DNA from 4 places in the Streptomyces sp. NPDC024555 genome. Region 1 is predicted to be linked to each of the others. Evidence: riboswitches for the same ligand, from Rfam matches in the RefSeq annotation. Region 1 holds a riboswitch; each other region holds the start of a gene.

Region 1 (5,658 bases):
CCCCGCCATCCGCTCGGCGGTCGTCGCCGCCACGGGCGAGACCGGCGAGTCGGGCTATCCGCGCTACGCGGGCGACGGCATGGTCGCGGACATCGACCCCGCGACACACACCGTCGAGGCCCTGCTGGTCGACGGCGCCGAACTCGACTACGGACTCTCGGTCCGCGTCTCCGAGCGGAGCGTCGGGGGCTGAACCGCCCCGTGCAGGGCCTGCGGCGGCGGAGGGCCTACTTCTGGCCCTTCTGCTGCTCCTCGACGGACTTGCGGACCTCGTCCATGTCCAGCTTCCGGGCCTGGCCGATCACGTCCTCCAGGGCCGCCTCCGGCAGCGCGCCGGGCTGGGCGAACACCGCCACGTTGTCCCGGACGATCATCAGCGTCGGAATGGACCGGATCTCGAACGCCGCCGCCAGCTCCTGCTGCGCCTCGGTGTCGACCTTCGCGAACACGAGGTCCTGGTGACGCTCGGACGCCGCGTCGTAGACCGGCGCGAACTGCCGGCACGGGCCGCACCAGGAAGCCCAGAAGTCGATCAGGACGAATTCGTTGTCACTGACCACCTGATCGAAGTTTTCCTTGGTGAGCTCTACCGTGCTCATGCTCTGCTCCCTCTTTTCCGTGCCCGTATCGACGTGTCCGGCACAACGGTGTCCGTGCTCGCGGTATTCCGCCTGCCCATGTGGCCGCCCCGCACACCCATGGCCAGAATGGGCCCATGACATCTGCCTCTGCTGTGGAGCCCCTCGCGTACGACGTCGTGGTCATCGGCGCGGGCCCGGTCGGTGAGAACGTGGCGGACCGGGCGCGCGCCGCCGGGCTGAGCACCGCCGTCGTGGAGTCCGAGCTGGTCGGCGGCGAGTGCTCCTACTGGGCCTGCATGCCCAGCAAGGCCCTGCTGCGCCCCGTCGTGGCCCGTGCCGACGCCCGCCGCGTCCCCGGCCTCGCGCAAGCGGTGCGGGGCCCGCTGGACACCGCGGCGGTGCTCGCCCACCGGGACGCCTACGCCTCGCACTGGAAGGACGACGGACAGGTCGCCTGGCTGGAGGGGATCGGGGCGGTCGTCCACCGCGGACACGGCCGTCTCACCGGCCCCGGGGCGGTCACGGTCACGGCCCCCGACGGCACGGAGCACCCGCTCACCGCCCGGCACGCCGTGGCCGTCTGCACGGGCAGCCGGGCCGTCGTCCCCGCGCTGCCCGGCATCGACACCGCCCGCCCCTGGACCAGCCGGGAGGCCACGAGCGCCAAGGCGGTGCCGGACCGCCTGGTCGTCGTCGGCGGGGGAGTGGTGGGCGTCGAGATGGCCACGGTCTGGGGCGCGCTCGGATCGCGCGTCACCCTGCTCGTACGCGGCCGGGGACTGCTGCCCCGGATGGAGCCGTTCGCCGGCGAGCTGGTCGCCGAGGCGCTGAAGGAGGCGGGCGCCGACCTCCGTACGGGTGTCTCCGCCACCTCCGTACGGCGGGACGCCCCCGACGGACCGGTCGTCGTCACGCTCGACGACGGGGAGACCGTCGAGGCCGACGAGATCCTCTTCGCCACCGGCCGCGCCCCGCGCACCGACGACCTGGGCCTCGAAACGATCGGCCTGGAGCCCGGTTCCTGGCTCACCGTCGACGACAGCTGCCGCGTCGAGGGCACGCCCTGGCTCTACGCGGTCGGCGACGTCAACCACCGCGCCCTGCTGACGCACCAGGGCAAGTACCAGGCCAGGATCGCGGGCGCCGCCATCGCCGCCGGGGCACGCCGGGAGGGCGCGGGCCCCGAGGCGTCCCCCTGGGGCCCGTACACGGCCACGGCGGACCACGCGGCCGTGCCCCAGGTCGTCTTCACCGACCCCGAGGCGGCCTCCGTCGGTCTCACCCTGGCCGAGGCGGAACGGGCCGGCCACCGCGTCCGCGCCGTCGACTACGACCTGGCGGACGTCGCCGGGGCCGGGCTGTACGCGGACGGCTACCGCGGCCGGGCCCGCATGGTCGTCGACCTGGACCGGGAGATCCTGCGCGGGGTCACGTTCGTCGGCCCCGGCATCGGCGAGCTGCTGCATTCGGCGACGGTCGCGGTGGCCGGGGAGGTCCCCGTCGACCGGCTGTGGCACGCGGTTCCCGCGTATCCGACGATCAGCGAGATCTGGCTGCGGCTGCTGGAGACGTACCGGGACAGCTGAGGCGGGTGCTTACCGGGGTGCGAGGGGCCGCCCGCAGCGCAGGTTCCACCGCCCGGACCGGCCGCCGAGTTCGGTCAGGGTGAGCGGCGGGACGTCGAGCCGCCAGAACGCGGCCGCCGGGAGGTCCAGCGCGTGGACGGCGGCGGCCCGCACCACGGCGGGTTCGGCGACCGCCAGCACCCGGTCCCGTCCGTCCGCCGCGTCGGCGGCCAGGGCGTCGAGCCAGGCCCCGGCCCGTGCGCACAGGGCGAGCAGGGACTCACCGCCGTGCGGGGCGGCGCCGGGGTCCGCGAGCCAGGCGGCCACGGCATCGGGTTCACGCGCGGCCACCACGTCCAGCCGCTCCCCGGCCCAGCCGCCCAACTCCCAGTCACGGACAGCCGGTTCGACGTCACACTCCAAGCCCAGGGCGTCGGCGGTCGCGGCGCAGCGCCGGGAGGGCCCCGTCACGTACCGGTCGGCGGCCGGCACCTGCGCGGCGGCCGCCCGCGCCTGCCGGAGCGCGGCCCCGTCGAGCGGCCCGTCCCCGGCGAACCGGGCCTCGCGCAGCCCCTGGTTCATCGCCGGTGAGATCAACATCACCCGTACCGTCACAACCGCTCTCCACTCCCTGAACAAGGGTCACCCGCCCAGGCCCACCATGGCATCCGTCCCGTCCCGAGCCCTCCCCGGGCACCATGGCGGCAGCCGCGTACAGGCTGTATGGTCGCGTCGACATGACGAGGGTGTGACGGAAGTCCGGTGAGAATCCGGCACGGTCGCGCCACTGTGAACCCGCACCTGTGCGGGAAGTCAGACCCGGCACCTTCGTCTCAGGCACCACGATCGGGACGCGTGTTCCCTCAGGAGGTTCTGCCATGGCCCAGTCCGCTGCGCCCGCCACCGGCGCACCCGCCATCACCCCCCTCTCGCTGAAGGCCATCGCCCCCTGGGCCGCCTTCTTCGGCATCCTCATGCTGATCCTGCTCTACTTCGTCGGCGCCGAGCAGGGCGCCACCGCGCTCATCTCCGGTGAGGGCGTACACGAGTGGGTCCACGACGGACGCCACCTTCTCGGATTCCCCTGCCACTGATCCAGCCGCTCCATCCAGGGGAAATCCATGAACTCCATATCTGTCAGAGCCCTGCTGGTCCGCGGCATGCTGGCCGGCCTGATCGCCGGTGCCTGCGCGCTGCTGGTCGCCTACTTCCTCGGTGAGTCGCGGGTCGACGCGGCCATCGCGCTCGAAGAGGCGCACGCGCACGGCCACGACCACGGCGGCGGCGAGGAACTCGTCAGCCGCACCCTCCAGTCCACCGCGGGCCTCGCCACGGGTGTCCTCGTCTTCGGCGTCGCCGTGGGCGGCATCGCGGCGCTCGTCTTCTGCTACGCGCTCGGCCGCGTCGGCCGGTTCGGTCCCAGGGCGACGGCGGCGCTGATCGCGGGTGCCGCCCTGCTGACGGTGTACCTCGTGCCGTTCCTGAAGTACCCGGCGAACCCGCCGGCCGTCGGCAACCCCGACACCATCGGCAAGCGCACCACGCTGTTCTTCCTGATGGTGGCCCTCAGTGTGCTGCTGGCCGTGGCGGCCGTCATCATCGGCAAGCGCCTGGCCCCGCGGCTGGGCAACTGGAACGCGAGCATCGCCGCGGGCGCCGGCTATCTGCTGGTCATCGGCCTCGCGTACGCCTTCCTCCCCTCGTACGACGAGGTCGGGAAGGACTTCCCCGCCTCGCTGCTCTGGGAATTCCGGCTGGCCACACTGGCGGTCCAGGCCACCCTGTGGACCGCCTTCGGCCTGGTCTTCGGTCATCTGACGGAGCGCCTGCTGCTGCCCGCTCCGGACCGCTCGGCGGCCGGTAACGGCACGGCGAAGCGGACGGCGGCCGCGACCGGCTGACGTCGGAACGGACACGGACGGAGCCCGCCGGGAACGAACCGGCGGGCTCCGTCCGTTGAACGGGTGCCCCGTTCAACGGCTGTCGTCGTCGCGGCCGTCCCAGTCGACCCGGTAGTGCTTCAGCCGCTCGTCCTCCTTCACGAACCGCATACCGGCCGCGGTCATCACGTGCTGGGACGCGGTGTTGTCGAGGTCGGTGTCCCCGTGCACGCAGGCGACGCCCCGTTCCCGGGCGAACCGGAGGAGGGCGCGCAGCGCCTCGGAGGCGTAGCCCTTGCCCCGTACGGAGGGCACGAGGCCGTATCCGATCGTGACGTGACCCCGGCCGTCCGGCGCCCCGTGGAAGCCGATGCCTCCCACGACCAGGCCGTCCGCGCGGAGCTGTATCGCGTACGAGCCGAACGGTGTGGGGTCGCCGCTCGTCGCGCAGTCGGCGAGGAAGCGGGTGGCGGCGGCACGCTCGCCGGGGGAGGGGAAGCCGGGGGCCCACCGTTCCCCGGCGGCGGGGCCGCCCGCCGCCACCCGCTCGGCGTCGGCGACGGTCATCGGACGGAGCAGCAGACGCGCGGTGGCGAGATCGTTCATGCCCGTGGCGTATCACGCGCCCCGCCGGGCCCGCACCCGAATAGAAGGGGGATGCGGACCGGCGGGCTCCCGGACGTGTCCGGTCGCGGGCCCGGAACGGGGCTCCGGACCCGGCCCGGCATCTCAGGCGTCACCGTTCGACGGAAAGTCCCCGGCGAGCGCGGCGGCCATCCGCAAATGCGTGTCGGCCTCGGCCTGCCTGCCCTGGCGCTCCAGCGTGCGCCCGAGCATCAGCCGGGCGTACTCCTCGACGGGGTCGCGCTCCAGGACGGCGCGCAGCTCCGTCTCGGCCCGGACGAGGCGCGCCGAGTGGTAGTAGGCGCGCGCCAGCAGCAGCCGCGGCGCGACCTGCTCGGGAACCTCGTCGACGAGACCGGTCAGGATCCGGGCGGCGGTGGTGTACTCCTTCGCTTCGAAGAAGAACCGGGCCCGCTCCCAGCGCTCGGCGGCGGTGCCGAACTCGTAGTAGGCGTCGCTCATGTGACCCCCTCGGTCGAAGGCGGTGCCGGGCCGGTCCCGTACCTGTCCGTACGCCACAACACCGATAGATGGTTTAACATTCCACTAAATATTCGGCGTGGATTCCAGCCTGCCGGAGTCGCACGGGAATAGGTTGAGCGCCATGAGCAATCTCGATCGCCAGGCCGCACTCTCCGTCTGCGGAGGGAGGGGCTTCGTCGTAGCCGAGCCCGTACGCGAACTCCTCACCCCGCGCCACGTCCGGCTCGGTGAGTCGACCGAGGTCCGCAGACTGCTGCCGAACCTGGGCCGCCGCATGGTCGGCGCCTGGGCGTTCGTCGACCACTACGGCCCCGACGACATCGCCGACGAGCCCGGAATGCAGGTGCCGCCCCACCCGCACATGGGCCTCCAGACCGTGAGCTGGCTGCACGAGGGCGAGGTCCTCCACCGCGACAGCCTCGGCAGCCTGGAGACGATCCGCCCCCGCGAGCTCGGCCTGATGACCTCCGGCCGCGCGATCAGCCACTCCGAGGAGAGCCCCCGGCAGCACGCCGCCCTCCTCCA
Region 2 (5,658 bases), on a different contig from region 1:
ATGCACTCGTACACCCCGGCGATCGAGGCGATCGTCGCGGTCGGCGCGACGGCCAGCAGCAGCGCGTTGCGCATCCCGGTCCGCGCCACCCGGGCGCGCAGCGCCTCCCAGCGCTCCGGCCAGGCCGGCTCCGTGGCGTAGTGGTCCGGGTGCAGCACACCGCGGGCGGCACGCGTCTCGGACCAGGCGGGGAGGGGGCCGGAGCGCTCCGCGAGATCGCACGACGCCTCGTACGCGGCGAGCATGATCCGCTCCGAGATCCGCGTGGACAGCGCACGGGCCTCCGCGGAGTCGAAGGGCAGCCGCAGCTTGAAGAAGACGTCCTGGAGCCCCATCGCGCCCAGCCCCACCGGGCGCCAGCGGGCGTTGGACCGGGCGGCCTGCTCGGTCGGGTAGAAGTTGATGTCGACGACCCGGTCCAGGAAGGTCACGGCCGTGCGGACGGTGGCGTCCAGCCGCTCCCAGTCGATCGTGCCGCCCTCGACGAACGCGCCGAGGTTGACGGAGCCCAGGTTGCAGACGGCCGTCTCGCCGTCGTCGGTGACCTCCAGGATCTCGGTGCACAGGTTCGAGGAGTGCACCACGCGGCCCGGCTCGGCCGTCTGGTTCGCGGTCCGGTTGGAGGCGTCCTTGAACGTCATCCAGCCCTGCCCGGTCTGGGCCAGCGTCCGCATCATCCTGCCGTACAGCTCACGGGCCGGCAGGGTCCTGCGCGCCAGGCCCCGGGCCTCGGCGTCCCGGTACGCCGCGTCGAACTCCTCGCCCCACAGGTCCACCAGCTCCGGCACGTCCGACGGCGAGAACAGCGACCAGGCGCCGTCCGCCTCCACCCGGCGCATGAACTCGTCCGGGATCCAGTGCGCCAGATTGAGGTTGTGCGTGCGCCGCTGGTCCTCGCCGGTGTTGTCGCGCAGTTCCAGGAACTCCTCGATGTCCGCGTGCCAGGTCTCCAGGTAGACCGCGGCCGCGCCCTTGCGCCGGCCGCCCTGGTTCACCGCCGCCACCGAGGCGTCGAGCGTCTTCAGGAACGGCACGATGCCGTTGGAGTGCCCGTTGGTGCCCCGGATCAGCGAACCCCGGGCGCGGATGCGGGAGTACGGCAGACCGATGCCGCCCGCGTGCTTGGAGAGCCGCGCCACCTGGTGGTAGCGGTCGTAGATCGAGTCCAGCTCGTCGAGCGGCGAGTCCAGCAGATAGCAGGAGGACATCTGCGGGTGGCGGGTGCCGGAGTTGAAGAGCGTGGGGGAGGAGGGCAGATAGTCCAGCCGGCTCATCAGCCCGTACAGCGCGGCGACCTCGTCCAGGGCGCGCGCCGACTCGTCCTCGGCCAGTCCCGCGGCGACCCGCAGCATGAAGTGCTGGGGCGTCTCGACGACCTGGCGGGTGTGCGGGTGGCGCAGCAGATAGCGGCTGTGCAGGGTGCGCAGCCCGAAGTAGCCGAAGCGGTCGTCGGCCCCCTCGGCGAGCGCCTTCTCCACCAGCGCGTCCAGCGCACCCGCGTGCCGCGCCGTGAACGCCGCGGTGCGGTCCGCGATCAGTCCCTCGCGGTGACCCACGGCGACCGAGGCGGAGAACGAGGTGGCGCCCTGCCCGGCCGCCTCCTGGGCGATGGCCAGGGTCAGCAGACGGGCGGCGAGCCGGGAGTAGGCGGGGTCCTCGGAGATGAGCCCCGCGGCGGCCTCGGTGGCCAGCGACCGCAGTTCGGCCTCGTCCGCGCGGGCGCTGCGGCCGCGCAGCGCGGCGGCGGCGACCCGTCCGGGGTCGGTGTCGGGCAGATCCGCGGTGAGCGCGGTCAGGGTCCGCAGCAGCGCGGCCCCCGGTCCGTCGTCCGTGGTTCCCGTTGACTCGGCCGCTGAGACCGGATCGGCTGGCGCGATGGTCACCTGGTGCTCTCCCTCGCTCGGCTCGGGGCCGTCGGGAGCGCGGGGCAGCCGGGCGGAGCGGCACCCGGACAGGGCGGCACTCCGTGCGGCGTCCACCGGCCCATCCACGAGGCCCGGACGTCTGGGCACCCGGTTCGGTCGAGCCGGGTGCGCTGTCGGCAGGTCCTCGGACTGGAGGTGCGCGAAAGCGCACCGAACACACCGTTGCGGGACAGTTCCGGATTCGCACCGGATTCCCCTGCGGCGACAGCGAGCACGAGCATACATGTGGGGGCCGCCGGATGAGGCAGCCCCCACATGTTGTGTCGTACGCGAACTCAGACGGAGGAGCGCAGCTCCAGCCGGTAGGTCAGCAGCTTCAGGTCGTCGATCGGATCCCAGTCCCGCTCGGGGGTCCGCACGAAGCCGAGGCGCTCGTAGATCCGGTGCGCCCCGTACATGGTCGGCTGGGTCGACAGGACCAGGCCCGTGACGCCTTCGGTGGCCCGTGCGCGGGCGATGCAGGCCCGTACGAGCGCCTCGCCCGCACCGGCCCCGCGAGCCTCCCGGGCGACCGCCAGCATCCGGAACTCCGCCTCGTCCGGCCGCGCGATGTCCGCCCAGGGATTGCCGGGCGGCGCGTAGGTGACCCCGCCCAGCACCCGCCCAGCGGCGTCCGCGGCCACCAGCACCTCGGCCTCGGCGGCCCGCCGGGCCACGTCGCGCAGCTTCAGCAGATACGGATCGCCGGTGCCGAAGTCCAGCAGATCGTCACCGAGATAGGCCTCGGCGGTGATCTCGCCGAGAAGGGCGTGCTCCGAGGGCTCGACCGGCCGGATCGTCATGTCCATGGGCGGAGTGTGCCCCACACCCCCGCCCGGTCCGCAACCGGGTTACCGCGCCCGCGCGCGAACGGGCCGCCGCGCCCCCGGCCCGCGGGGGTGCGACGGCCCGTGACCTCGTGTCAGTGGCCGCCCGGCGCACCGGCGGTGGCCGGCGGGAGCACCTCGGACACCCCCGGGTCGCCCGAGTCCGCCGTGTAGTCCTCCGGGGAGGTCTCGTCGACGCCCGCGGGGGCCTTCAGGGCGTTCAGCACGAACGTGAGGACCACCACCACGACGACGTTGAGCACGAAGGCGGTCAGACCGATGTAGCCGATCTCGCCGAGGCCCGGGATCTCCTTGGAGGAGCCGCCGAAGTGCTTCTGCGTCGGGCTCGCCACCCCGTACGCGGCGGCGGTGCCGTAGATCATGCCGACCGCCCAGCCGGCCAGCAGCGCCCAGCGGTGGAACCAGCGGGTGAAGAGCCCGCCGACCAGGGCCGGCATGGTCTGGAGGATCCAGATCCCGCCCAGCAGCTGGAAGTTGATCGCGACCGTCTTGTCCATGGTGAGGACGAAGGCGAGGGCGCCGACCTTCACCAGCAGCGACACCAGCTTGGAGACCTTGGTCTCCTGCTCGGGCGTCGCGTCGGGCTTCAGGAAGTCCTTGTAGATGTTGCGGGTGAACAGGTTGGCCGCCGCGATGGACATGATCGCGGCGGGCACCAGCGCGCCGATGCCGATGGCGGCGAAGGCCACGCCCGCGAACCAGTCCGGGAACATGTTCTCGAACAGCTGCGGGATCGCCAGCTGGCCGTTGTCCACCTTGACCCCGGCGGCGATCGCCATGAACCCGAGCAGGGCGAGCAGGCCCAGCATCAGCGAGTACAGCGGCAGGATCGTGGTGTTGCGGCGGATCACGTCACGGCTGCGGCTGGAGAGCGTCGCCGTGATCGAGTGCGGGTACATGAACAGCGCCAGCGCGGAGCCGAGTGCCAGCGTGGCGTATCCCCAGTGCCCGGCCTCGCCCGGGGCCAGCGCCCCGGTCGGCTTGCCGCCGGGCGGCCCGGCGAACTTGTCCGCCGCGGCGGAGAAGATGTCGTCGAAGCCGCCGAGCTTGATCGGGATGTAGATGATCGCCACGGCGATGACCAGGTAGATCAGCCCGTCCTTGACGAAGGCGATCAGCGCGGGCGCGCGCAGCCCGGAGGAGTAGGTGTACGCGGCGAGCACCGCGAACGCGAGCAGCAGCGGCAGGTCCTTGACGAACCAGTTGGTGTTCTCGCCGCCGCCGACGCCCATCACGTCCAGCACCGCCTGGATGCCGACGAGTTGGAGCGCGATGTACGGCATGGTCGCCAGGATGCCGGTGACGGCGACCGCCAGCGACAGCCCCTTGGAACCGAAGCGGCCCCGGACGAAGTCCGAGGTGGTGACGTAGCCGTGCTTGTGCGACACCGACCAGAGCCGGGGCAGGAAGGTGAAGATCAGCGGGTAGACCAGGATGGTGTAGGGCACCGCGAAGAAGCCGGCCGCGCCCGCCGCGTAGATCGCCGCCGGGACGGCGACGAAGGTGTACGCGGTGTAGAGGTCGCCGCCGAGCAGGAACCAGGTGACCCAGGTGCCGAACGACCGTCCGCCCAGGCCCCATTCGTCGAGGCTGGCCTCGTTCTCCGCCTTGCGCCAGCGGGCCGCCATGAAGCCCATGACGGTCACGGCCACGAAGAAGAAGATGAAGACGCCGAGCGCGACGCCGTTCACGCCGTCCTTCATGCCGACTCACCCCCCTTGCGGGCGCGCTGGTCGCGCTGCCACAGCTTGTACGCGATCATGGTGAGTGCCGTGGAGATGAGCACCCAGAGCATCTGGTACCAGTAGAAGAACGGGATCCCGATGAAGGTCGGGTCGATCTTCGCGTACGAACCGACCCACAGCATCGCCACGAACGGCGCGACGAGGCACAGGGCGATGACCACCCGGACCGGGGTGATGGTGGGTGGTTTCTCGTCAGGATCTGCTGACATGGCGGCGACTCCGTCCCCTCGCTGAGCACCTGTAATGCGCAGGAAATCTAGGGCAGTGTCCCGGCCACCGTCACCCCCCGTCCGCATTGCGGTCCGGCAACGGTCCTCGTGAGGCGTACGGCTGGTCGAAATGGCCTTATGTGTCGGGGAGTTGGTCCAGACCAATGAGGGTGCGGGTGCCGATTCCGGGCAGCGGAAAGCCCCCGTGGAAGGGCTCCCACGGGGGCTTCGGTTCCGGTGGCCGGAAGAGGCCGCCCCGGTCAGTCCAGCGGCCGCTTCAGACGCGCCACGAACTTGTACCGGTCGCCCCGGTAGACCGACCGCACCCACTCGACGGGCTCGCCCTGCTCGTCCAGCGAGTGACGGGACAGCATCAGCATCGGCAGGCCCACGTCCGTACCGAGCAGACCGGCCTCGCGCGGGGTGGCCAGCGAGGTCTCGATGGTCTCCTCGGCCTCGGCCAGCCGCACGTCGTACACCTCGGCCAGGGCCGTGTAGAGGGAGGTGTACTTCACGAGCGAACGCCGCAGCGCCGGGAAGCGTTTGGCCGAGAGATGGGTGGTCTCGATGGCCATCGGCTCACCGCTGGCCAGGCGGAGCCGCTCGATCCGCAGCACCCGCCCGCCCGCGTTGATGTCGAGCAGCCCGGCCAGGGTGTCGTCGGCCGTCACATAGCCGATGTCCAGGAGCTGGGACGTGGGTTCCAGCCCCTGGGCGCGCATGTCCTCGGTGTACGAGGTCAGCTGCAGGGCCTGCGAGACCTTCGGCTTGGCGACGAAGGTCCCCTTCCCCTGGATGCGCTCCAGCCGGCCCTCCACGACCAGCTCCTGGAGCGCCTGGCGCACGGTGGTGCGCGAGGTGTCGAACTCGGCGGCCAGGGTCCGCTCCGGGGGCACGGGTGTGCCCGGCGGCATGGTGTCCGTCATGTCGAGGAGATGTCGCTTCAGCCGGT
Region 3 (5,658 bases), on a different contig from region 1:
GGTTTCCGGGTGTCCTGGCCGATTCCTGCTCGTTTTCATCGTATGACCACCCTTCTCGACACCGAGGGTCCGGCGCAGGCCGTGGCCCGGCCGGTCACGGACCGGCTCACCCGGGTCCTCCTGGGCCCGGACACCCACCGCGAACACGGTTTCTGGCGGCGGCTCGTGGCCACCGAACCGTTTCGCCGCCCGACCGGCCCGGCCCCCGGGCCCACGCCCGGGGAACGGCTCGCCCTCGCCCACCGACGGCTCCGCGTCCTCAACAACGCGCTGGACAGCGCCGCCCGCCCGGCGAGCGACGTGCGCGCCCTGGCCGCCATGCACGAATGGCTCGCCCCGGTGGACCCGGCGCTCGCCACCGTCGCGGGCATCCACTACAACCTGTTCCTCGGCAGCCTCCTCGACCACGACTCCGACCACCCCCGCGACCTCTCGGACTTCCTCGCGCTGCGCCGCATGGGCACCTTCCTGTGCACGGAGGTGGCGCACGGGAACGACGCCGCCGCCGTCGAGACGACCGCCGCCTACGACCCCGACCGGGACGGCTTCGTCCTGCACACCCCGCACGCCGGCGCGCAGAAGTTCATGCCGAACACCAGCCCGGCGGGCGGCCCCAAGTCGGGGCTCGTCGCCGCCCGGCTCGTCGTCGAGGGCGTCGACCAGGGCGTCTTCCTCTTCCTGGTCCCGCTCACGGACGCCACCCGGGCCCTGCCCGGCATCCGGGTGCGGCTGCTGCCCGCCCGGATGGGCAGCCCGGTCGACCACTGCCTCACCTCGTTCGACAGCGTCTTCGTCCCGCGCGGGGCGATGCTCGGCGGAGTGCAGGGACGGATCGGCGAGGACCGGGTGTTCCGCAGCGACACCGAGGGCCGCAGGCGCCGCTTCCTCGTCTCCATCCGCCGGGTCACCGCCGGCCGGATCTGTATGAGCGCCAGCGCGGTGGGCTCGGCCCGCGCCACGCTCGCCGTCGCCGTCCGCTACGGCGGACACCGCTTCGTCTCCGGCGGGCGCGGCGCCCCGCCCGTCCCGGTCTCGGCCCACCGCAGCCACCACGGCCCCCTCGCCGAGGCCATGTCCACCGTCTTCGCGATGAGCCTGCTGCACCGCCGCGCCCTCGACCGCTGGGAGCGGGCGGAGCGGGCCGGGGCCGCCGACCGGGCGGCGGCCGAGCGCCTGGTCGACGTCGCCAAGGGCTGGATCACCTGGCAGGCCCGGTCCGTGATCGTCGAGAGCCGTGAACGCTGCGGCGCCCAGGGGCTGCTGGAGCACAACGGGATGACCGAACTGGTCACCGGGGTCGAGGGCGCCATCACCGCCGAGGGCGACAATCTGGCCATCCACTCCCGCGCCGCCGCGAGCCTGCTCATGGACGCGGTCCGGGGCGCCCCGCAGGAGCCCTCGGACCACCCGGTGCCGGGCGACCTCGCCGATCCGCGCTTCCTGGGCACCCTGCTGGAGCGGATCGAGCAGCTCTGGTTCGCGCGGGCGGCCGGCCGGACGGCCCGGGTGGCGCACGAGGACCCGAAGGAACGCTGGAACGCGGCGTCCGGCCCCGCCCTGCGCGGTGTCGAGGCCCATGCCTGCCGGCACGCGGCGGAGGCGTACGCGCAGGCGCTGGAGGAGCTGCCCGAGGGGCCGGCGCGCGACCGGCTGGGGGAGCTGGCCCGGCTGTTCGCCCTGCGCTGGATCGCCCGCAACAGCGGGGACCTGCTCGCCGACGGACGGCTGACCGCCGCCCAGGTCGAGGGGCTGACCGACGCCGTCGAGCAGCTGATCGCCGCCGTGGCCCCCCATCTGCCGGAGCTGGCCGCGGCCTTCGCGCTGCCCGGCGAACTCCTCGCGGACTGGCCCATCGCGGGCCCCCGGTACACCGACGCCTACGACGACCCGGAGGCCTCCTGGAACACCCGGCCCGCCGAGAAGCCGACGGGAAGGTCCGGGACATACCGCGAGGAGACTGCCCGCTTCGGTGGCGAATCGGTTCGCCCCAAGGGGTGACCGGGCAGAGGCGCTTTGTCGCGCATCCCGCCCACCGCCCCGGCGGTGACCTGCGGGCCCGGCCGCGACCGGTGCGTCCCGATGCCCGCGCGGTGGCCGGTGGCAGGGGGCCGTGCCCCCCGGCCACCGGCCCGCACCGCCGCTGAGCTGCGCGGAAGCTCGTGGTAGCGTGCCCGGTGCCAGTCGAACTCCAGCCTGGAGTCAGGGAATCCGGTGCGAATCCGGAACTGACGCGCAGCGGTGAGGGGGACGGGCGGGGCCACGGCCACTGGGAGACCACGGTTTCCCGGGAAGGCGCCCCGTCCGCGTGAACCCGAGTCCGAAGACCTGCTGGCACCCGCGGTCCGGACCGGGCCGCGGAGTCCGTACCCCGGGCCCCGCGCATGGGCCCCGAGACGACGAGGTACTCCGTGCCGCCCCTGTCCGGCCACGCCCGCACCGCCGCCCTGCTCACCGCCGCGCTCGTCCTGCTGACGGCCTGCGGTACCGGAGGGCGCACACCCGCCGCCCGGAACGGGGACGCCACCGGCTACCCCGTGACCCTCAGCAACTGCGGACGCACCGTCACCGTGCACCGCGCCCCCGAACGCGCCGTCCCCGTCGACCAGGGCTCGGCCGAGATCCTGCTCGCGCTCGGCCTCGCCGACCGGATGGCCGCGACCGCCACCTGGACCGACCCGGTGATGAAGGGCCTGGAGAAGGCCAACGCCACGGTCCCCCGGATATCCGACAACCGGCCCTCCTCCGAGAAGGTCCTGGACCGGGAACCCGACTTCGTCAGCGCCTCCTTCGCCTCCACCCTGGCCAAGGGCGGCGTCGCCCCGCGCGAACAGTTCGAGAAGCTGGGCGTCCCCACCTACGTCTCGCCCGCCGACTGCACCGCCAAGGACAACAGCAAGGACGGCGACGGGGTGCGCACGGGCACCCTCGGCATGGACAGCGTCTACACCGAAGTACGGGAACTGGCCCGGGTGTTCGGCGTCCCGGAACGCGGCGAGAAACTGATCTCCGCACTCCGCGCACGGATCCGGAAGGCCGCCGCGACCGTCGACGCCTCCGGCACCACGCTGATGTACTGGTTCGCCAACTCCACGTCCCCGTACCTGGCCGGCTGCTGCGGGGCCCCCGGCATCATCACCCGCGAACTCGGCGCGAAGAACGTCTTCGACGACACCCACGAGGAATGGCCGCAGATCAACTGGGAGACCGTCGCCGACCGCGATCCGTCCGTCCTGGTCATCGGAGACCTCACCCGCCGCTCCCAGACCGCCGAGAGCGCCGCCGGGAAGATCGCCTTCCTGGAGTCCCACCCCGTCACCCGGACCATGGACGCCGTACGGCACAAGCGGTACGTACTGCTCAGCGGCCAGGCCATGAACCCGTCGATCCGCACCGTCGAGGGAGTGGAACGCGTCGCGGCCGCGCTGCGCTCCTTCGGACTCGCGGGATGAGCGACACCGCACCGGCCGCGGCCCCGCGCGGGGCCGCCGGCCCGGCCGTCCGCGGAGCGGGGCGGGCGCTGCGCGCAGGACTGGGCTGGACCGGCGGACTGCTCCTGCTCGCCCTGTCCGTCGCCGTCGCCGTCACCATCGGCCCCGCCCGGATCTCCGTCGCCGACGTCTGGTCCGCCGTCGGGGCCCACCTCGGCCTCGGCACCGCGGAGCTCTCCCCGATCCGCGACGGCATCATCTGGAACCTGCGCATGCCCCGGACCCTGCTCGCCGCGGTGTGCGGCGCGGGGCTCGCCGTCTGCGGCACCGTCATGCAGTCGCTGCTGCGCAATCCGCTCGCCGACCCGTTCGTCCTCGGAGTCTCCTCGGGGGCCTCCACCGGAGCGGTCGCCGTCGTCGTCCTCGGGGCCGGCGGGGGAGCGGTGTCGCTGTCGGCCGGTGCCTTCGCCGGGGCCCTGTGCTCCTTCGCCCTGGTCATGCTGCTCAGCCACAGCCTCGGTGGCAGCACCGACCGGGTCGTCCTGTCCGGGGTCGCCGCCATGCAGCTCTTCTCCGCGCTGACCTCCTTCGTCGTGATGACGGCCGCCGACGCCGAACAGACCCGGGGCGTGCTCTTCTGGCTGCTCGGCTCGCTCGGAGGCGTCGGCTGGACCGAGACCGGGACGTGCGCCGCGGTCCTCGCCGTGACCCTGGCGGTCTGCCTGGGCCACGCCCGTACGCTCGACGCCTTCGCCTTCGGCCAGGACGCCGCGGCGGCGCTCGGCGTCCGCGTCGGACGCACCCGGATCGTGCTGCTGTGCGCGACCGCGCTGCTGACCGCCGCGCTGGTGGCGGCGGCCGGGGCCATCGGCTTCGTCGGCCTCGTCCTGCCGCACGCGGCCCGCGCGCTCACCGGATCCGGGCACCGCAGGCTGCTGCCCGTCACCGCGCTCGCCGGGGCCGTGTTCCTGGTCTGGGCGGACACCCTCGCCCGTACCGTTCTCGACCCCCAGGAGGTCCCGGTGGGCGTCGTCACCGCCCTCATCGGCGTCCCCGCCTTCGTCCTGGTCCTGCACCGCACCCGGCGGACGCCGTGAGCGCGGGGGAGCCGGGCGGTCTGCGGGCCGACCGGGTGGCCCGCCGGGCGGGCGGCCGGCTCGTCGTGGACGGCGTCTCGCTCGCCCCGCCGCCCGGCGGCACCACCGGACTGATCGGCCCGAACGGCTCCGGCAAGTCCACCCTGCTGCGGATCCTGGCCGGGGTGCTCGCCCCGGAGACCGGCGTGGTCACTCTCGACGGCGATCCGCTCGCGCGCATCGGCCGGCGCACGGCCGCCCGGCGCATCGCCGTCGTCGACCAGCACGCCGCCACCGAGGCCGATCTGAACGTCGTGGACGTCGTACGGCTCGGCCGCATCCCGCACCGGCGCGCCTGGTCGGCCCCGACGCCCGAGGACGAGGCGGCGGTGGACGCGGCGCTGGAGCGGACCGGCCTCAGCGGGCGGCGCGCCCAGTCCTGGCACACCCTGTCCGGCGGTGAGCGCCAGCGCGTGCAGATCGCCCGCGCGCTCGCCCAGGGCCCGCGCGAACTCCTGCTGGACGAACCGACCAACCATCTGGACATCCAGCACCAGCTCCAGCTGCTGTCCCTGATCACCGCCCTGCCGCTGACCGCCGTGATCGCGCTCCACGACCTCAACATGGCCGCGATGTTCTGCGACCGGATCGCGGTGCTCAGCCGGGGCCGGGTGGTCGCCGCCGGCACCCCGGCCGAGGTCGTCACCGAGGAGCTGATCGCCGAGGTCTACCGGGTGCGGGCGGTCGTCACCCCCGAGGGACCGGAGAACCGGCCCTCCGTGCGCTTCCTGCCGCAGCCGGTGTGAGAACGAGCCGGGACCGCCCGGAGAACCGGGACGGCCGGGGCGACCGGGCGGTGCGAGCACGGGACGCGGGGGCGGACCCGGTGCGGGTCCGCCCCCGCGTCAGCGCGGAGCGCGGCGGCCGGTGGCCGCGGTGGGGCCGTCAGCGGTGCCGCCCATTGCCCAGGTCGCCGCCCGTGTCCCTGCCCGGCATGTCCTTGCCCGGCATGTCCTTCCCGCTCTTGCCGGTGCCGTCCGCGTAGTCGATCTGCTCCTTGCGCAGCTCGGCGGAGACCTCCTTCTGCTCCGTCACCCTCGTCGTCTCCATCCGCACCCGTTCGACGGGCACGGTCTCCTTGCGCATGGTGGCGC
Region 4 (5,658 bases), on a different contig from region 1:
GCCGTTCTCCTCCAGCGTGTCGTCGAGCTTGTCCTCGTCGAGCCCCGGCGCGTCGAAGGGGTTGCGCCGGCGGCGGTGGGGGAGCGCCAGCAGGGCGGCCTGCCGGACGTCCTCGGCCAGCACGTCCGTACGCCCCGCCCAGGCGGCCAGCGCCGTCGCCGTCCGGGCCATCACGATGTCGGCCCGCATCCCGTCGACCTCGAACGCCGCGCACGTCGCCGCGATCTGGCGCAGCGCCCGGTCGCCGAGGCGGACCTCGGGCAGCAGCGCCCGCGCGGCCGCGATCCGCTCCCGCAGCGCGGCCTCCTCGTCCGCCCACCGGGCGGCGAAACCCGCCGGGTCGTCGTCGTACGCCAGCCGCCGCCGCACCACCTCGACCCGCAGTTCGGTGTCCCGCGACGCGGCGACCTCCACGGTCAGCCCGAACCGGTCGAGCAGCTGCGGGCGCAGCTCGCCCTCCTCCGGATTCATCGTGCCCACGAGCAGGAACCGCGCGGCATGCCGTACGGAGACGCCCTCGCGCTCCACGTACGAGGCGCCCATCGCCGCCGCGTCCAGCAAGAGGTCGACCAGATGGTCGTGGAGCAGATTGACCTCGTCGACGTAGAGGATCCCCCGGTGCGCCTCGGCCAGCAGCCCCGGCTCGAAGGACTTCACGCCCTCGGCCAGCGCCCGTTCGATGTCCAGGGCCCCGACGAGCCGGTCCTCGGAGGCGCCGACGGGCAGTTCGACCGTGCGGGCGGGCCGCGCCGCGCCGGTCCCGGAGGGGTGCGGGCCGTCCGGACACGCCGGGTCGGGGGCGTCCGGGGCGCAGGAGAACCGGCAGCCGGGGACGACACGGACCTCGGGCATCAGCGCGGCCAGCGCCCGGACGGCGGTGGACTTGGCGGTGCCCTTCTCGCCCCGGACGAGGACTCCGCCGACGGCCGGGCTCACCGCGTTGAGCAGCAGCCCGAGGCGCAGGTCGTCCTGTCCGACGATCGCGGTGAAGGGGTAGGGCGTACTCACAGGACCTCCTTGGCGGGGGATGCGGGCGCACCCGGCGGAACGAACGGCAGCCCGGACGGCGCGCCCGACTCGATGAGCCGCCACAGCGCGTCGGTGTCCGCGTGCTCCTCGATCAGATCGCCGAGGCGGTCGAGCTGTTCCTCGCGGAGCGCGGCGAAACAGGTGCCGGGGGCGGGGACGAAACGGCGGCCCGCGGCCCGTGCGACCTCGGTGAGGAAGGCGCGCCGGAAGGCGTCGCTCTCCAGCGAACCGTGCCAGTGGGTGCCCCAGACGGAGCCGGAGCGGCAGCCGTCCAGCGGGCGGCCCCGGCCGTCCGTGAGGAAGGGTTCGCCGCCGCGCACGTCCGCGACGCCGTGGTGGATCTCGTACCCCTCGACCGGGGCGCCCAGCGCCTCGCCGGACGGCCGGGCGAGGGTCTTCTCGCGGTCGAAGCGGATCCGGACGGGAAGCAGTCCCAGCCCCTCGACGCGCCCGGCGCGCGACTCCACCTCGTCCTCGATCCGTGTCCCGAGGATCTGGTAGCCGCCGCAGATCCCGAGCACCGGACGGCCCTCGGCCGCCCGTCGCAGCAGCGCGTCGGCCAGTCCGCGCTCGCGCAGCCAGGCCAGCGCCTTCACGGTGCCCCGGGTGCCGGGCACGACGACGAGATCGGCGTCGGCCAGCTCCTCCGCGCGGTCCACGAACCGCACGACGACGCCCGGTTCGGCGGCCAGCGCGTCGACATCGGTGAAGTTCGACATCAGCGGCACCGCGCACACGGCCACGCGCAGGACGTCCTCCCCGTGCGGCGGGGCCACCACCGACTCGCGTACGGCACCGCGCAGCGACACCCGCAGCCCGTCCTCCTCGTCGATGCCCAGACCGTGCGCGAAGGGCAGCACCCCGTAGGACGGCCGGCCCGTCAGCTCCCGCAGCATGTCGAGGCCCGGCTCCAGCAGCGAGACGTCGCCGCGGAACTTGTTCACCAGATACCCGGCGATCAGCTCCTGGTCCTCGGGCGAGAGCAGGGCCGTCGTCCCGAAGAACGAGGCGAAGACCCCGCCCCGGTCGATGTCGCCGACGACCACCACCGGGAAGCGGGCCGCCCGCGCGATGCCCATGTTCACGATGTCGGTGCGGCGCAGATTGATCTCGGCCGGGCTGCCGGCGCCCTCGCAGATCACCGCGTCGTACGTGCTCCGCAGCTGCTCCAGGCAGTCCGTGACGGTGGACAGCAGGGACTCCTGCCGGCCCCCGTGGTAGCCGCGGGCGCTCATCTCGCCGACCGGGCGCCCCATCAGCACCACCTGGCTGGAGCGGTCGCCGCCGGGCTTGAGGAGCACCGGGTTCATCAGGGCGGTCGGCTCGACGCGGGCGGCCTGCGCCTGCATGGCCTGGGCCCGCCCGATCTCGGCGCCCTCACGGGTCACGAAGGAGTTCAGCGACATGTTCTGCGCCTTGAAGGGCGCCACCTTCACGCCCCGGCGCACCAGCCAGCGGCAGATGCCCGCCGTGACGACGCTCTTGCCCGCGTCCGATGTGGTTCCGGCGACCAGCAGTCCGCCGCTCATGTCCGGTTCCTTCCGGCCGTGGGGGAGGGGGAGGTACGGCCTCGGGCCAGTCGCCGGGCGACGAGCCCGGTGCCCAGCCGGGCCGCGACGCCGACGCCGAGCGCCAGCGCGCCCACCCGGCGCGAGAGCCGCACCGCGCGTGCGATGTCGGCGGTCTCCACCGCCCGGCCCGCCGCGCCGTTGAGCACGGGACGGTGCTCGACCCGGCCGCCGTAGGCGAGCGTGCCGCCGAGCCGCACGCCGAGCGCCCCCGCGAACGCGGCCTCCACCGGGCCCGCGTTGGGACTCGGATGCCGGGACGCGTCCGCCCGCCAGGCCCGGACCGCCGCGCGCGGCGCCCCTCCGGCGGCGGTGGCGAGCAGGGCCGTCAGCCGGGCGCCGGGCCAGCCGGCCACGTCGTCGAGACGGGCGGAGGCCCAGCCGTAGCGCCGGTAGCGGGGCGATTTATGGCCCACCATGGCGTCCAGCGTGTTGACGGCCCGGAAGCCGACGAGCCCGGGGACTCCGCCCAGCGCCCCCCACACCAGGGCGCCGACGACGGCGTCCGAGGTGTTCTCGGCGACGGACTCCACCACCGCGCGGGCGATCTGGGGGCCGTCCAGGGACTGCGGGTCGCGGCCGCACAGATGCGGCAGCCGCTTCCGGGCCCCCTCGATGTCCCCGGCGGCCAGCGCGCCGCCGACGGCCCGCGCCTCGCGGCCCAGGGAGGTGCCCCCGACGACGGACCAGGTGGCGGCCGCGGTCAGGGCGACGGAGGCGGCGGGGTGGTGGCGCACGGCGCGGGCGGCCAGTGCGGCGGCCCCGGCGGCGCCGCCGGCGCAGACCAGGGTGTGCAGCGCGCCCCACCCCCGGTGGTCGCGCCACAGCAGGCGTTCGACGTCCGCCGCGGCCCGCCCGAAGGCGGCCACCGGATGGCCCCTGCGGGGGTCACCGAGCAGCAGATCGCCGATCATCCCGGCCGTGGCGCCGTACGCGAAGACGCGATCGGCACGCACGGGTCAGCCGGCCGTGGCGCCTCGGCGGGCCCCGGTACGGGGAAGCGGCGGGGAAAGGGTCGCGACGGGGCCGGGCATGGCGATATGTCCTCACTCAGGGTCCGCGCCCTGGTTCGACGAGACGGCGACCAGAGTCTCCTGGCTCCCGGATCCGCGGTCTCCCGGCCTTCCGGTCCTGGTGGACCGTGACTTCCGAGAGGGGAGACCGCTCCCCGGTGACAGTGGCGGGACCGCGCCGGATTCGCACCGGCTTCCTCTGCTGTCGCCGTAATGGCTCCGGCAGTCCACCACGCTCCGCGAACACCCGTCAACTTGCCGTTGACCTGCGGGGGCGCGGTGTGGGCGGACACACACCGGGCCGGACACCCGTGAAGGGTGCCCGGCCCGGTGGGGGTGCCCGGGGCCCGAACTCCGTACGGGCCCCGGACGGCTCAGGCGACGATCAGATAGATCCCGTACGCGACCGCCGCCGCGCACAGTCCGAAGCAGACGTACCCGCCGGCGCGGGCCAGCAGGACCGAACCGCCCGCCGCGCCGCCCCGCGCGGCCGGTTCCGGCTGCTTGGAGAGGCCGACGATGCCGAGGGTGAACAGGCCCACGAGAGCGACGGTGGTGACGAGGGAGACGCCGAAGACGGTGCCGAGTGCTGCCCAGTCGATGTGCATGTGTCTGTCCTTACACCGTGGCGGGTCGGGCCGGGTCGGCGGCGACGGGCGCGGCCGGGGACGGGAGGGTCGCCGTCAGGTCGGGCTGGGCGGCGAGCGTGGGCGGCGGGCTGACGGCCGCGATGGCGGTGGTCACGACTCCGGCCGGTTCGGCGTCCGGCGCGGACTGCGCACCCGTCGGGGCGACGTCGTCGTGGCCGACGGGCTTGCGGCGCGAGAGCGCCCAGATCGCGCCGGAGCCGGCGACCAGCAGCACCGCCACGACGACGACGCCCCAGGTCCCCTGCTTGGTGACGAACTCGGCGCCCGCGCCGACCAGACCGGCGGCCGGCAGGGTCAGGCCCCAGGCGACGAACATCCGGGTGGCGGTGGACCAGCGGACCACGCCCCCCTGACGGCCGAGGCCCGCGCCCATCACCGCACCGGAGCAGGACTGGGTGGTGGAGAGGGAGAAGCCGAGGTGCGAGGAGGCCAGGATGACGGTGGCCGCGCTGGTCTGGGCGGCGAAGCCCTGCGGCGGCTTGAGCTCCGTCAGGCCGCTGCCCATGGTGCGGATGATGCGCCAGCCGCCGAGGTAGGTGCCCATCGCGATGGCGAGACCGGCGCTCACGATCACCCAGACCGGCGGGTTGGAGCCGGGGGAGAGGACGCCGCCGGTGACCAGGGCGAGGGTGATGATGCCCATGGTCTTCTGCGCGTCGTTGGTGCCGTGGGCGAGGGAGACCAGGCCGGCCGAGGCGATCTGGCCCGCCCGGTAGCCCTTGGCGGTGGCCTTCTCCTGGGCCTCGCCCTTGATCCGCCCGCCGATCCGGTACGTCAGCCGGGTGGCCAGCAGCGCGGCGACACCGGCGACGATCGGGGCGGCGACCGCGGGGAGCAGCACCTTGGTGACGACGGTGCCGCCGTCGACGGAGGACCAGCCCGCGGACATCACCGCGGCGCCGATGAGGCCGCCGAACAGGGCGTGGGAGGAACTGGAGGGCAGGCCGACCAGCCAGGTCAGCAGATTCCACAGGATGGCGCCGACGAGCGCCGCGAAGATGACCTCGGTTCTGAGCCCGTCTTCATTGATGATCCCGCCGGAGATCGTCTTGGCGACCTCCACCGACAGGAACGCGCCGACGAGGTTGAGAACGGCGGACATGGCCACCGCTGTCTTGGGTTTGAGGGCGCCGGTCGAGATGGTGGTGGCCATCGCGTTGGCGGTGTCGTGGAAACCGTTCGTGAAATCGAACACTAGAGCTGTCACGATCACAATCGCGAGCAGCAGCGTGATGTGTTCCATTTACCCAGGCAATCGTTCGACGTCATTGGCACGTGGACCGTAGGCAAGCTGGGTGAACGGAAGATGAACTGGGCAGGGCTTTGCGGTGACTCCAACCGGAGCCCGGCCGCCCTCTTCGTCCGCCGGACGGAGGCGGGATTCCGTTACGGGCCGGG

Evidence for each region. A riboswitch is a leader RNA that binds a small molecule or an ion and turns the genes downstream of it on or off. The one in region 1 is predicted to bind cobalamin.
Region 2: linked by a shared signal. The riboswitch ahead of ACZ4FH_RS05105 (ribonucleoside-diphosphate reductase subunit alpha) and the one ahead of ACZ4FH_RS10270 (CbtB domain-containing protein) in region 1 are both predicted to bind cobalamin.
Region 3: linked by a shared signal. The riboswitch ahead of ACZ4FH_RS32530 (ABC transporter substrate-binding protein) and the one ahead of ACZ4FH_RS10270 (CbtB domain-containing protein) in region 1 are both predicted to bind cobalamin.
Region 4: linked by a shared signal. The riboswitch ahead of ACZ4FH_RS34595 (cobalamin biosynthesis protein) and the one ahead of ACZ4FH_RS10270 (CbtB domain-containing protein) in region 1 are both predicted to bind cobalamin.

Annotation. Positions count from the first base shown of each region.
Region 1 covers NZ_JBVHKV010000005.1:137,857-143,514, forward strand. Annotated here, with positions in the region: gene ACZ4FH_RS10250 (hypothetical protein) at 1-193, shown strand, start outside; gene trxA (thioredoxin) at 228-599, opposite strand; gene ACZ4FH_RS10260 (dihydrolipoyl dehydrogenase family protein) at 716-2,167, shown strand; gene ACZ4FH_RS10265 (histidine phosphatase family protein) at 2,177-2,746, opposite strand; adenosylcobalamin (AdoCbl) riboswitch at 2,886-2,979, shown strand; gene ACZ4FH_RS10270 (CbtB domain-containing protein) at 3,025-3,240, shown strand; gene ACZ4FH_RS10275 (CbtA family protein) at 3,268-4,047, shown strand; gene ACZ4FH_RS10280 (GNAT family N-acetyltransferase) at 4,120-4,632, opposite strand; gene ACZ4FH_RS10285 (tetratricopeptide repeat protein) at 4,756-5,112, opposite strand; gene ACZ4FH_RS10290 (pirin family protein) at 5,255-5,658, shown strand, end outside.
Region 2 covers NZ_JBVHKV010000002.1:556,712-562,369, reverse strand. Annotated here, with positions in the region: gene ACZ4FH_RS05105 (ribonucleoside-diphosphate reductase subunit alpha) at 1-1,883, opposite strand, end outside; cobalamin riboswitch at 2,024-2,146, opposite strand; gene ACZ4FH_RS05100 (GNAT family N-acetyltransferase) at 2,201-2,713, opposite strand; gene mctP (monocarboxylate uptake permease MctP) at 2,827-4,455, opposite strand; gene ACZ4FH_RS05090 (DUF3311 domain-containing protein) at 4,452-4,706, opposite strand; gene ACZ4FH_RS05085 (GntR family transcriptional regulator) at 4,967-5,658, opposite strand, start outside.
Region 3 covers NZ_JBVHKV010000025.1:82,874-88,531, reverse strand. Annotated here, with positions in the region: gene ACZ4FH_RS32535 (acyl-CoA dehydrogenase family protein) at 43-1,998, shown strand; cobalamin riboswitch at 2,162-2,347, shown strand; gene ACZ4FH_RS32530 (ABC transporter substrate-binding protein) at 2,382-3,449, shown strand; gene ACZ4FH_RS32525 (FecCD family ABC transporter permease) at 3,446-4,525, shown strand; gene ACZ4FH_RS32520 (ABC transporter ATP-binding protein) at 4,522-5,310, shown strand; gene ACZ4FH_RS32515 (PRC and DUF2382 domain-containing protein) at 5,450-5,658, opposite strand, start outside.
Region 4 covers NZ_JBVHKV010000030.1:44,653-50,310, forward strand. Annotated here, with positions in the region: gene ACZ4FH_RS34585 (putative cobaltochelatase) at 1-1,008, opposite strand, end outside; gene ACZ4FH_RS34590 (cobyric acid synthase) at 1,005-2,558, opposite strand; gene ACZ4FH_RS34595 (cobalamin biosynthesis protein) at 2,555-3,553, opposite strand; cobalamin riboswitch at 3,685-3,810, opposite strand; gene ACZ4FH_RS34600 (hypothetical protein) at 3,985-4,218, opposite strand; gene ACZ4FH_RS34605 (inorganic phosphate transporter) at 4,229-5,503, opposite strand.